Regions from separate parts of the Cupriavidus sp. WKF15 genome, predicted to be linked through region 1. Evidence: predicted binding sites of a transcription regulator. Region 1 holds the regulator's gene; each other region holds the start of a gene.
The links. The regulator sigma-54, encoded in region 1, starts transcription at its own class of promoters, with help from an activator protein. The targets are predictions, from matches to a motif close to TGGCANGNAANCTGCTTT.

Region 2: the regulator sigma-54 is predicted to act here: its motif matches at 1,495-1,512, upstream of CupriaWKF_RS21310 (ethanolamine ammonia-lyase subunit EutB).
Region 3: the regulator sigma-54 is predicted to act here: its motif matches at 1,546-1,563, upstream of CupriaWKF_RS10535 (circularly permuted type 2 ATP-grasp protein).

What each region holds. Positions count from the first base shown of each region.
Region 1 covers NZ_CP119572.1:406,506-409,780, forward strand. Annotated here, with positions in the region: gene raiA (ribosome-associated translation inhibitor RaiA) at 366-719, opposite strand; gene CupriaWKF_RS01970 (RNA polymerase factor sigma-54) at 769-2,247, opposite strand; gene lptB (LPS export ABC transporter ATP-binding protein) at 2,348-3,133, opposite strand; gene lptA (lipopolysaccharide transport periplasmic protein LptA) at 3,178-3,275, opposite strand, start outside.
Region 2 covers NZ_CP119573.1:868,991-872,265, reverse strand. Annotated here, with positions in the region: gene CupriaWKF_RS21310 (ethanolamine ammonia-lyase subunit EutB) at 17-1,399, opposite strand; gene CupriaWKF_RS21305 (alkaline phosphatase D family protein) at 1,782-3,275, shown strand, end outside.
Region 3 covers NZ_CP119572.1:2,260,830-2,264,104, forward strand. Annotated here, with positions in the region: gene CupriaWKF_RS10535 (circularly permuted type 2 ATP-grasp protein) at 1-1,366, opposite strand, end outside; gene CupriaWKF_RS10540 (gluconokinase) at 1,592-2,098, opposite strand; gene edd (phosphogluconate dehydratase) at 2,234-3,275, opposite strand, start outside.

The sequences.
Region 1 (3,275 bases):
CAGATCGGACTGCTCAGCCCGGAAACGAAGCAGGGCCGGATTGCGGCGAGGCCATGGTTTGCCAGGCGTTCGGCCATTAGTTCGGCCATTATAGAGCAGCGTCTCCCCTGTTCTTGTGCAATGCAGCGCCGGTCCCTGTAGGTCCCGGCCCGTGCTGGTGCCGCCGCACCAGGGTAGGGCGGGCGCACCGGAGTCGCCACCGGCTATGTCTTGGAGAGCATACACCGTGCGGCGCCAGTTGCGAACACTTGTGCCAGCGGCCCGGGCAAGGCTGTGGCCGCGGATGCAAAAAAGCCGCGCTACATGGCGCGGCTTGCTTTTATCAGTCCCTTTTTGAGGGCCAGCCTAACGACTGGCAGGCATGATCATTGCTGCTGTAATTGTGACTCGGCCATCTGGTACTTGACCGCTTCGCGGTCGTGGCCTTGCACGCGGTCCTTGTAGCGAATCACCTGGCGGTCCAGCTTGTCGACGAGTGCGTCGATGGCCGCATACAGGTCTTCGTGGTGGGCTTCGACAAAGATGTCCTTGCCCCGGAGGTGCAGATTGATTTCCGCGTACTGCCGCCTGTCCTTTTCCTTGTGATTGTCGACTGAGAGTAGCACGCTGACGCCAATGACTTGATCGAAATGCCTGACGATACGCTCCAGCTTCGTTTCCACGTACTCACGCAGAGGGGGCGTGATGTCCAGGTGGTGTCCACTGATCTTGAAGTTCATAGCGCTTCTCCTTCTGAAAGAGCTGCACCAGGCAGGCGGTGCAACTCGGCTACAAAGTCTTGCGGAGATTGACAGCAGGGATCTTCAGGGCTTCGCGATACTTGGCGACGGTACGGCGCGCGACGACGAAGCCTTGTTCACCCAGCAATTCGGCAATTCGGCTGTCGGAAAGAGGACTCCTCGGGTCTTCGGCTCCTATAAGTTGCTTGATCAAGGCGCGGATGGCCGTTGATGAAGCCGCGCCACCAGTTTCGGTGGACACGTGGCTGCCGAAAAAGTACTTCAGTTCGAAAGTACCCATTGGCGTTGCCATGTATTTATTAGTCGTCACCCGGGATATGGTTGACTCGTGTAATCCCAGTGTATCGGCAATCTCCCGCAAAACCAAGGGGCGCATCGCGATTTCGCCATGCGTGAAAAAGTTCTTCTGACGTTCGACAATTGCCTGCGAAACTCGCAGGATCGTGTCGAACCTTTGCTGGATATTCTTGATCAGCCAGCGCGCTTCCTGCAGCTTCTGCTGCAGGCCGGCCGCGCCGGACTCTCCCTTGGCTCCGCGCAGGATCTGCGCATACATATCGTTGATGCGCAGGCGCGGCATCACGTCCGGGTTGAGCTGCGCGATCCATCCGCCGCCGCCCTTGCGCACGAACACGTCCGGCACCACGAAGTCGGCTTCGGGGCGGCTGTACGCGTGGCCCGGATATGGCGCGAGCGAGCGGATCAATTCGTGGGCGGCCTTGAGCGCCGCTTCGTCCACCTGCAGTGCTTTTTTCAACCGCGTGTAGTCGCGCACGGCAAGCAGTTCCAGGTGATGGTTGACGATCGACAATGCCAGCTCGCGCTGCGGGTGCTGCAGCCGGCGCAGCTGCAGGGTCAGGCATTCGGCGGCATTGCGCGCGCCTACGCCGGGCGGGTCGAAGCTTTGCAGCAGCGCGAGTATGGCCTGCACTTCCTCGACCTCGAATTCGAGTTCCTCGGGCAGCTCGGCGCAGATCTCCTCTAGCGACGCGCTCAGGTAGCCGTCGTCGTCGAGCGATTCGATCAGGAAGATCGCGAGCCCCTTGTCACGTGTAGAGATCTTCAGCGGCGCGAGCTGTTCCATCAGGTGTTCGCGCAGGGTGGGCTCGGCATCGCGCAACTGCATGGGCGTCTTCTCGTCGTCATCGCCCTGCGGGCGCCGCGCGAAATCGTCCAGGCTCCAGTCGCTGCCGTAATCGTCGCCACCGCTGTCACTGTAGCCTTCTTCATCTGCGCCCGCGCCGTTGGCGTTTGCTTCGCCATTGCCCTGCGGTTCCGCTGGTGCGGGTGCCGGTGCGCTCTGCAGATTGACCGAGCCGTCCGCAGCCACGCGCAGCGGGCTTTCGATCCAGTCGTTCTCGCGCTCGAGCAGCGGGTTTTCGGTCAGGGCCTGCTCGACTTCCTGCTGCAGTTCCAGCGTGGAAAGCTGCAGCAGCCGGATCGACTGCTGCAATTGCGGCGTGAGGGCAAGATGCTGGGAGAGGCGGAGCTGTAGCGACGGTTTCATGCGACCTATTCTATGCGCATCTTCCCGTTGTTGGAACGGAAATTGCTATCGCTGATGCTGCCTGATCGTCTCTGCCAAGGGGACAGTTTCTGCCCCGGCTTCACATGCGGAAGTTCTCGCCCAGATAGACGCGACGCACCGACTCGTTGGCGATGATGTCTTCGGGCTGGCCCGCTGCGAGTACGGTGCCTTCGCTGATGATATACGCGTGGTCGCAGATGCCGAGCGTTTCGCGCACATTGTGGTCGGTGATCAGCACGCCGATGTTGCGTGCCTTGAGGAAGCTGACGATGCGCTGGATCTCGCCGACCGCGATCGGGTCCACGCCGGCAAATGGCTCGTCGAGCAGGATGAAGCGCGGCGACGATGCCAGCGCGCGCGCGATTTCCACACGGCGGCGCTCACCGCCCGACAGCGACAGCGCGGGATTGTTGCGCAGGTGGGCGATCTGCAGGTCGTCGAGCAGCGTATCGAGGCGGCGGTCGATCTCGGCCTTGGGCAGCGCCTTGCCGTTTTCGAGCTGGAGCTCCAGCACCGCGCGGATGTTCTCTTCCACATTGAGCTTGCGGAACACCGAAGCTTCCTGCGGCAGGTAGGACAGGCCCATGCGCGCACGCTCGTGGATGGCCAGGCCGCTGATGTGCTTGCCGTCGAGCACGATATCGCCCTCGTCCAGCGCCACCAGGCCCACGATCATGTAGAACGACGTGGTCTTGCCCGCGCCGTTCGGACCGAGCAGGCCCACGACCTCGCCGCTTTTCACGTCGAGCGACACGTCCTTCACCACCGTGCGCGACCCGTAGCGCTTCTTCAGGTGGCGCACGACCATCGTGCTGCTGTCGGCACGGCCGTCGTTGGCGGCGGAAGCGGACGTGGGGGCGAGCATTGCGGTATCGATCATGGTGGCGGTGGTGCGCTCGGGCGCGTAATTCAGGGCTTGCTGGACGGCGCGGGCGCCGGCTTCAGGTCGAGTGGCGGGGCGGCGGCCGCACCGCTAGCTTGCTGGCGCGGCGAGAGCACTGCGCGCA
Region 2 (3,275 bases), on a different replicon from region 1:
GCGGTCGTGTCGGCGGCTACAGCGAATGCGCCAGTTCAAGCAGCGGCTGACGATCCGCGGGCTCCAGCAGGCGTCCGCTGTCATCGGCGATGCCCATGCGCCGCAGCCAGGCCTCGAACTCCGGTGCGGGCCGCAGGCCGAGTACCTCGCGCAGATACAGCGCATCGTGGAACGACGTGCTCTGGTAGTTCAGCATGATGTCGTCGGCCCCCGGCACGCCCATGATGAAGTTGATGCCGGCCACGCCGAACAGCGTCAGCAGCGTATCCATGTCGTCCTGGTCGGCCTCGGCATGGTTGGTATAGCAGACGTCGCAGCCCATCGGCACGCCGAGCAGCTTGCCGCAGAAATGGTCTTCGAGCCCCGCGCGGATGATCTGCTTGCCGTCATACAGGTACTCGGGGCCGATAAAGCCCACCACCGTATTGACCAGCAGCGGCGAGAACCGCCGCGCCACGGCATAGGCGCGCGCCTCCATGGTCTGCTGGTCCACGCCATGGTGGGCGTTGGCCGACAGCGCGCTGCCCTGCCCGGTCTCGAAGTACATCACGTTGTTGCCCACGGTGCCGCGTGCCAGCGCTTGCGCGGCGTCATGCGCCTCGGCCAGCAGCGGCAAGCTGATGCCAAACGCCGCGTTGGCGCGCTCGCTGCCAGCCACCGACTGGAACACGAGGTCCACCGGCGCGCCCTGCTCCATCGCCCGCAGCGTGTGGGTGACGTGCGTGAGCACGCAGGACTGCGTGGGAATGTCAAAGCGGCAGCGCAGGTCGTCGATCATGCGCAGCAGCGACACGATCGCGCCGAGGCTGTCCGAGGCCGGATTGACGCCAATGGTCGCATCGCCGCAGCCATACATGAGGCCGTCGATGATCGAGGCCGCAATGCCCTTGGGGTCGTCGGTGGGATGGTTCGGCTGCAGCCGCACCGAAAGGCGGCCGGGCAGCCCCACGGTGCTGCGAAAGCGCGTCACCACGCGGCACTTGCGCGCGACCGCGACCAGGTCCTGGTTGCGCATGAGCTTGCTCACCGCCGCGGCCATCTCCGGCGTGATGCCGGCCGCCACGCGGGCGAGCGCAGCGCCGTCGGTCTCGTGCAGCAACAGCCAGTTGCGGAAGTCGCCGACCGTGAGGGATGCGATCTCCGCGAACGCGCCGGCGTCGTGGCTGTCGACGATCAGGCGGGTCACCTCGTCGTTCTCATAGGGGACCAGCGCCTCGGACAGGAACTGCGAAAGCGGCACGTCGGCAAGCGCCATGCGCGCCGCCATGCGCTCTTCCTCGCTCGCGGCGGCAATGCCGGCAAGGCAATCGCCTGAACGGGCGGGACTGGCCTTGGCCAGCAGCGTGCGCAGGTCGGCGAAGACGTGGCGGTGCTGGCCGACCGTGTGGAGGAATGCCATGAGTGAAATGAGTTAAGGCTCCGGAGGCTCCGGGGGCTCCGGGGGCTCCGGGGGCTCCGGGGGCTCCGGGGGCTCCGGGGGCTCCGGGGCTGTGACCAGGAGATTGCATGCCGCATTCGCCATCGGAATCAGTATGGCTACTATAGTCCTTCGCGTTCCCGGGCAACTGCCGCCGTGGCGTGGCGCAGACACCATCCCGCCTCGTGTCCGGAATGACGCGATATTGCACAGCGGAGCCGCGCTAAACCTGGCATTCGGGACATACCATGCGCCTGCGTCATCCTTTTCCTATAGCGATGTCGGCGGCGCGCCGACAGCGGCTCTGCCAATCGGTTCCTAGTATCCAGATGCCACCCATGCGGGATCAATAAGGAGAAGCGCCATGGACCGCCGCCAGTTCCTCAAGTGGGGAAGTTTCATGACTGTTTCCGTGGCTGCGGGCGGGCTCGCCGCGTGCGGCGGCGGTGGCTCCGACTCGGAACCCGCCGACACCGGCAGTCCCGAGAACTTCAACTTCTTGCATGGCGTCGCCTCCGGAGACCCGAAGCCCGACAGCGTGGTGGTATGGACGCGAGTGGACGGCAGCAACGGCCAGCGGCCGGTGCAGGTCCGGCTCCAGGTGTCGCTGCAGCAGGACTTCAGCACGCTGCTGGTGAACCAGCACCTTTCCGCGCTGCCCGACTGGGACTACACCTTGCGCAACAAGGTCACAGGCCTGTCGGCGTCCACGCAGTACTACTACCGCTTCCTGCTCGGCAACCGCCCAAGCACGGTCGGCCGCACGCGCACCGCCGCGGCCGCCGGCACGCCGTTGTCGCAACTGCGCTTTGCCTTTATCTGTTGCCAGGACTGGAACGTCAATCACTGGGCCGGCATGGAAGAGCTGGTCCGGCAGGACCTGGACTTCATCGTCCACGTTGGCGACTACATCTACGAGACCGTGCCCGGCGGCTCGCGCAACGGCAACGTGGAGGACCGGCATGGCGTACTGAAACTGCCGGATGGCACCGTACTGCCGGACGGTTCGATCTACGCGACCACCCTGGCCGACTACCGCTACCTGTACCGCAGTTATCGCAGCGATCCGCGCCTGCAGGCGCTGCACGCGGCCTTCCCGGTGATCGCCATCTGGGACGACCATGAGTTCTCCGACAACTGCTGGCAGGACCGCCAGACGTACAGCGCCGACGACGACGCGACACCGCGCACCGCGCGGCGGCGCAGCGCCAACCAGGCGTGGTTCGAGTTCCTGCCAGCCGACGTCACGATCGACCTGAACAATCCGTCGTTCCAGAACATCCAGATCTACCGGTCGTTCACGTTCGGCAACCTGGCCACGCTGCTGATGACCGACGAACGCCTGTACCGCGCCGACCATATCATTCCCGAGCAGTCGACGGGCGGTGCCGTAGGCGCGCGCTCCTTCGTGCCGGCCGACAAACTGGCCGCGGCCGAAGCCGCCAAGATCGCCGCCGCCGGCAATACGCTGACGCCCGTGTCCATGCTGGGCGACACCCAGCGCGCCTGGTGGCAGGACCGCGTCGGCGGCGCGAATACCACATGGAAGCTGTGGGGCAACGAACTGGCGATGCTGCGTATGCAGGTGGATGTCGTGAAGGCGCTTGCCGACCTGATCGCCAAGGGGCTCGCGCAGCTCAACGGCGTGCTGGCGCCGCTGGTGACGGACATGACCAACGCGCTGATCAGCGACCTGCGCGGCGCCAGGGCGGCGGGCACGCTTGCCGGGCTCACATACCCCGCACTGCGCAACGTGGTGTCGCGCGTGGGCATCAACGATGCCACCTTCGACGCCACCATCAAGCCCTTCATCGACAAGCGGCTGCCGTCGATCGAACTGCTTGACCGCATCATCATC
Region 3 (3,275 bases), 1.9 Mb from region 1:
CCTCGCGCCCCGACAGCACGAACGGGCGCAGGTCGATATGGCGCGGCGCGATGCCCGATTCCACATAGGTCGGACACGTGGACAAGGCCAGCGTCGGCTGCGCGATGTACTGCTCGGGCCGCGCCTTCACCACCTCGCGGAAGGTATCGATCTCCGCGCGCGTCGCCGCCGGCCCCACCAGCATGCCGTAACCGCCCGCGCCGTGCGTTTCCTTGACGACCAGGTCGGCCATGTTGTCGAGCACGTACTGCAGGTCGTCGGGACGCCGGCACATATAGGTCGGCACGTTGCTGAGGATTGCCTCTTCGCCAAGGTAGAAGCGGATCATGTCGGGCACGTACGGGTAGATCGACTTGTCGTCGGCCACGCCCGTGCCGATGGCATTACAGATGCTCACATTGCCCGCGCGGTAGACCGACAGCAGCCCCGCCGCGCCGAGCGAGGAATCGTGCCGGAACACGAGCGGGTCGAGGAAGTCGTCGTCCACGCGCCGGTAGATCACGTCGACGCGCTGCGGGCCCTGCGTGGTGCGCATGTACAGGTGCTCGTCCTCGACGAAGAGGTCGCTGCCTTCCACCAGCTCCACGCCCATCTGCTGCGCGAGGAAGGCGTGCTCGAAGTACGCCGAGTTGTACATGCCCGGCGTCAGCACCACCACGGTCGGATCCGTGATCGCCTGCGGCGAGACCCCGCGCAGCATGTCCAGCAGCAGGTCGGGATAGTGGGCAACCGGCGCCACGCGGTTACGCGCAAACAGGTCGGGGAACAAGCGCATCATCATCTTGCGGTTCTCGAGCATGTACGACACGCCCGACGGCACGCGCAGGTTGTCCTCGAGCACGTAGAACTCGCCCTCGCCGGCACGCACCACGTCAATGCCCGCCACGTGCGCGTAGATGTCGCGCGGCACGTCCACGCCGAGCATCTCGGGCCGGTACTGCGCGTTGTTGTAGATCTGGTCCGGCGGGATCACGCCGGCGCGAATGATGTCCTGCCCGTGGTAGATGTCGTGGATGAACCGGTTCAGCGCCGCCACGCGCTGGCGCAGGCCTTTCTCCAGCGTCGCCCACTCGCTGGCCGGGAAGATGCGCGGGATCACATCGAACGGAATGGTCCGCTCGGTGCCGCTGTTGGATTCGTCCTTGTCGCCGTAGACCGCGAACGTAATGCCCACGCGGCGGAAGATCAGGTCCGCCTCGGCGCGCTTGTTGGCCATGGTGTTCCCGGACTGGCGCGCCAGCCAGTCCGCGAAGTGCCGGTAGTGTGGCCGTACCAGGCCGCCCGGCAATGCCTGCCCCGCCTGGATGACGGTATTCCTCTCGTCATCCCGCCAATCCAGCATCTCGTCGAAAAAACGCGCCGCCATGATGGCCCTTCCCTCCGTGAAATTGGGGGGCGTCCTGGTCGCCTGGCCTGCCGGCCTCCCACCGGAATCGCCGCCCCCTTGTTTTCCTGGCTATACAGCTGTCGAGTGACTGGCCCTTTCAGCATACCTGCGCCAGCGAAAGCCGCAAGTCCTTGCGGCTGCGCAGCACGGAAACGGGATTAGCAAGATGCCTGCCAGCGTCGTGGCAGGCGGCGCGCCGGAGGGTCAGTGCGCGACCTTGACGCGGTGCCGTTCGCCGTCGTCGAGGATGGCCTGCACCAGCGCTTCCGGCGACTGCCGGATATCGAGCACGAGCGCGCCGCGGGGCTCCTCGAGCGTTTCGAGCTGGCTCTGGAGCAGCGCCGGGTTGAAGAAGTGGTCCGTGCGCGAGGACAGGCGCGAGCCAATCAACGCCGCATCGCCCTTCATGTAGACAAAGGTCACGCCGCCATCGGGCGGCGTCAGCCGGTCGCGGTACGCCTGGCGCAGCGCGGAGCAGCTGAACACATGGGTGCGGCCCTCGGCCCGGGCGGCGTCGATCGCGGCACGCATGGCCGCGAGCCACGGCCAGCGGTCTTCGTCGGTGAGCGGGATGCCGGCGTGCATCTTGGCTTTGTTGGCAGCGCTGTGAAACTCGTCCGCGTCATGGAATGCGCAGCCCAGGCGTTCCGCCAGCATAGCGCCAACCGTCGACTTGCCGCTGCCGGAAACGCCCATCAGGATATAGATCATGTCTGCTCCATCGATCATGGTGTCGGATGGTTTGCCCCATCCTTGTCGGTAGCCTCGCGCCGGCATGCGGCGCGCAGGGGCCCGGCCGGCGGCTGGCGCCGGCCAGGGAATCGGGTGAAACGGGCCCTGGCCCGGTTATTGTGCGACGGAATGCGCGGCCACGGCAGTTCCATGCGTGGCCGCGGCGGGAACGGCATCCGCCTCGGACAGGTCAAGTGCGCTGCCGCCCTCTTCCGCCTTGCGCGCGTGGCGGCGGAACAGGCCGAACAGGCCGCGGCCCACGCTGAACTGCGCGAACGCGTCGGCCGGGGCCTGCGCCACCGGGCGCGCGGCGAACTCTGCCGGATCGCCAAGCCAGGCCAGCGTGCCGGTCACAGCATCCACGCGCACCCGGTCGCCGTCGCGCACGCGCGCGAGCGGGCCGCCGGCCAGCGCCTCGGGGCCAACGTGGATCACCGCGGGCACCTTGCCGGACGCGCCGGACATGCGCCCGTCCGTGACCAGCGCCACCTGGTGGCCGGCATCCTGCAACGCACCAAGCACGGGCGTGAGGCGGTGCAGCTCGGGCATGCCATTGGCATTGGGCCCCTGGAAACGCACCACGGCGACTACGTCCCCGTTCAGCTCGCCCGCCTCGAAGGCGGCCTGCAGCGCCTCCTGCGAATCGAACACGCGCGCCGGCGCCTCGACCACGCGGTGTTCCGGCGCCACGGCGGACACCTTGATCACGCCGCGCCCCAGGTTGCCCTGCATCAGGCGCAAGCCGCCTTCGGCCGAAAACGGCTGCGCGACCGTGGCCAGCACCTGCGCGTCGCCGCTGGCGCTCGCGCCGTCGCGCCAGCGCAGCACGCCGTCGGCCAGCACCGGCTCCTGCATGTAGCGCGCCAGGCCGGGACCGGCCACGGTCTGCACGTCTTCGTGCACGAGCCCGGCCTCGAGGAGCTGGGCGATGACATAACCGGTGCCGCCCGCCGCATGGAAGTGGTTCACGTCGGCCGAGCCGTTCGGATAGACGCGCGCGAGCAGCGGCGTGATCCGCGACAAACGGTCGAAATCGTCCCAGTCGATCAGCACGCCCGCCGCGCGTGCCATGGCAACCAGGTGAATGGTGTGGTTGGTGGAACCGCCGGTGGCCAGCAGGCCGACCATCGCATTGACGACGGCGCGCTCGTCGACG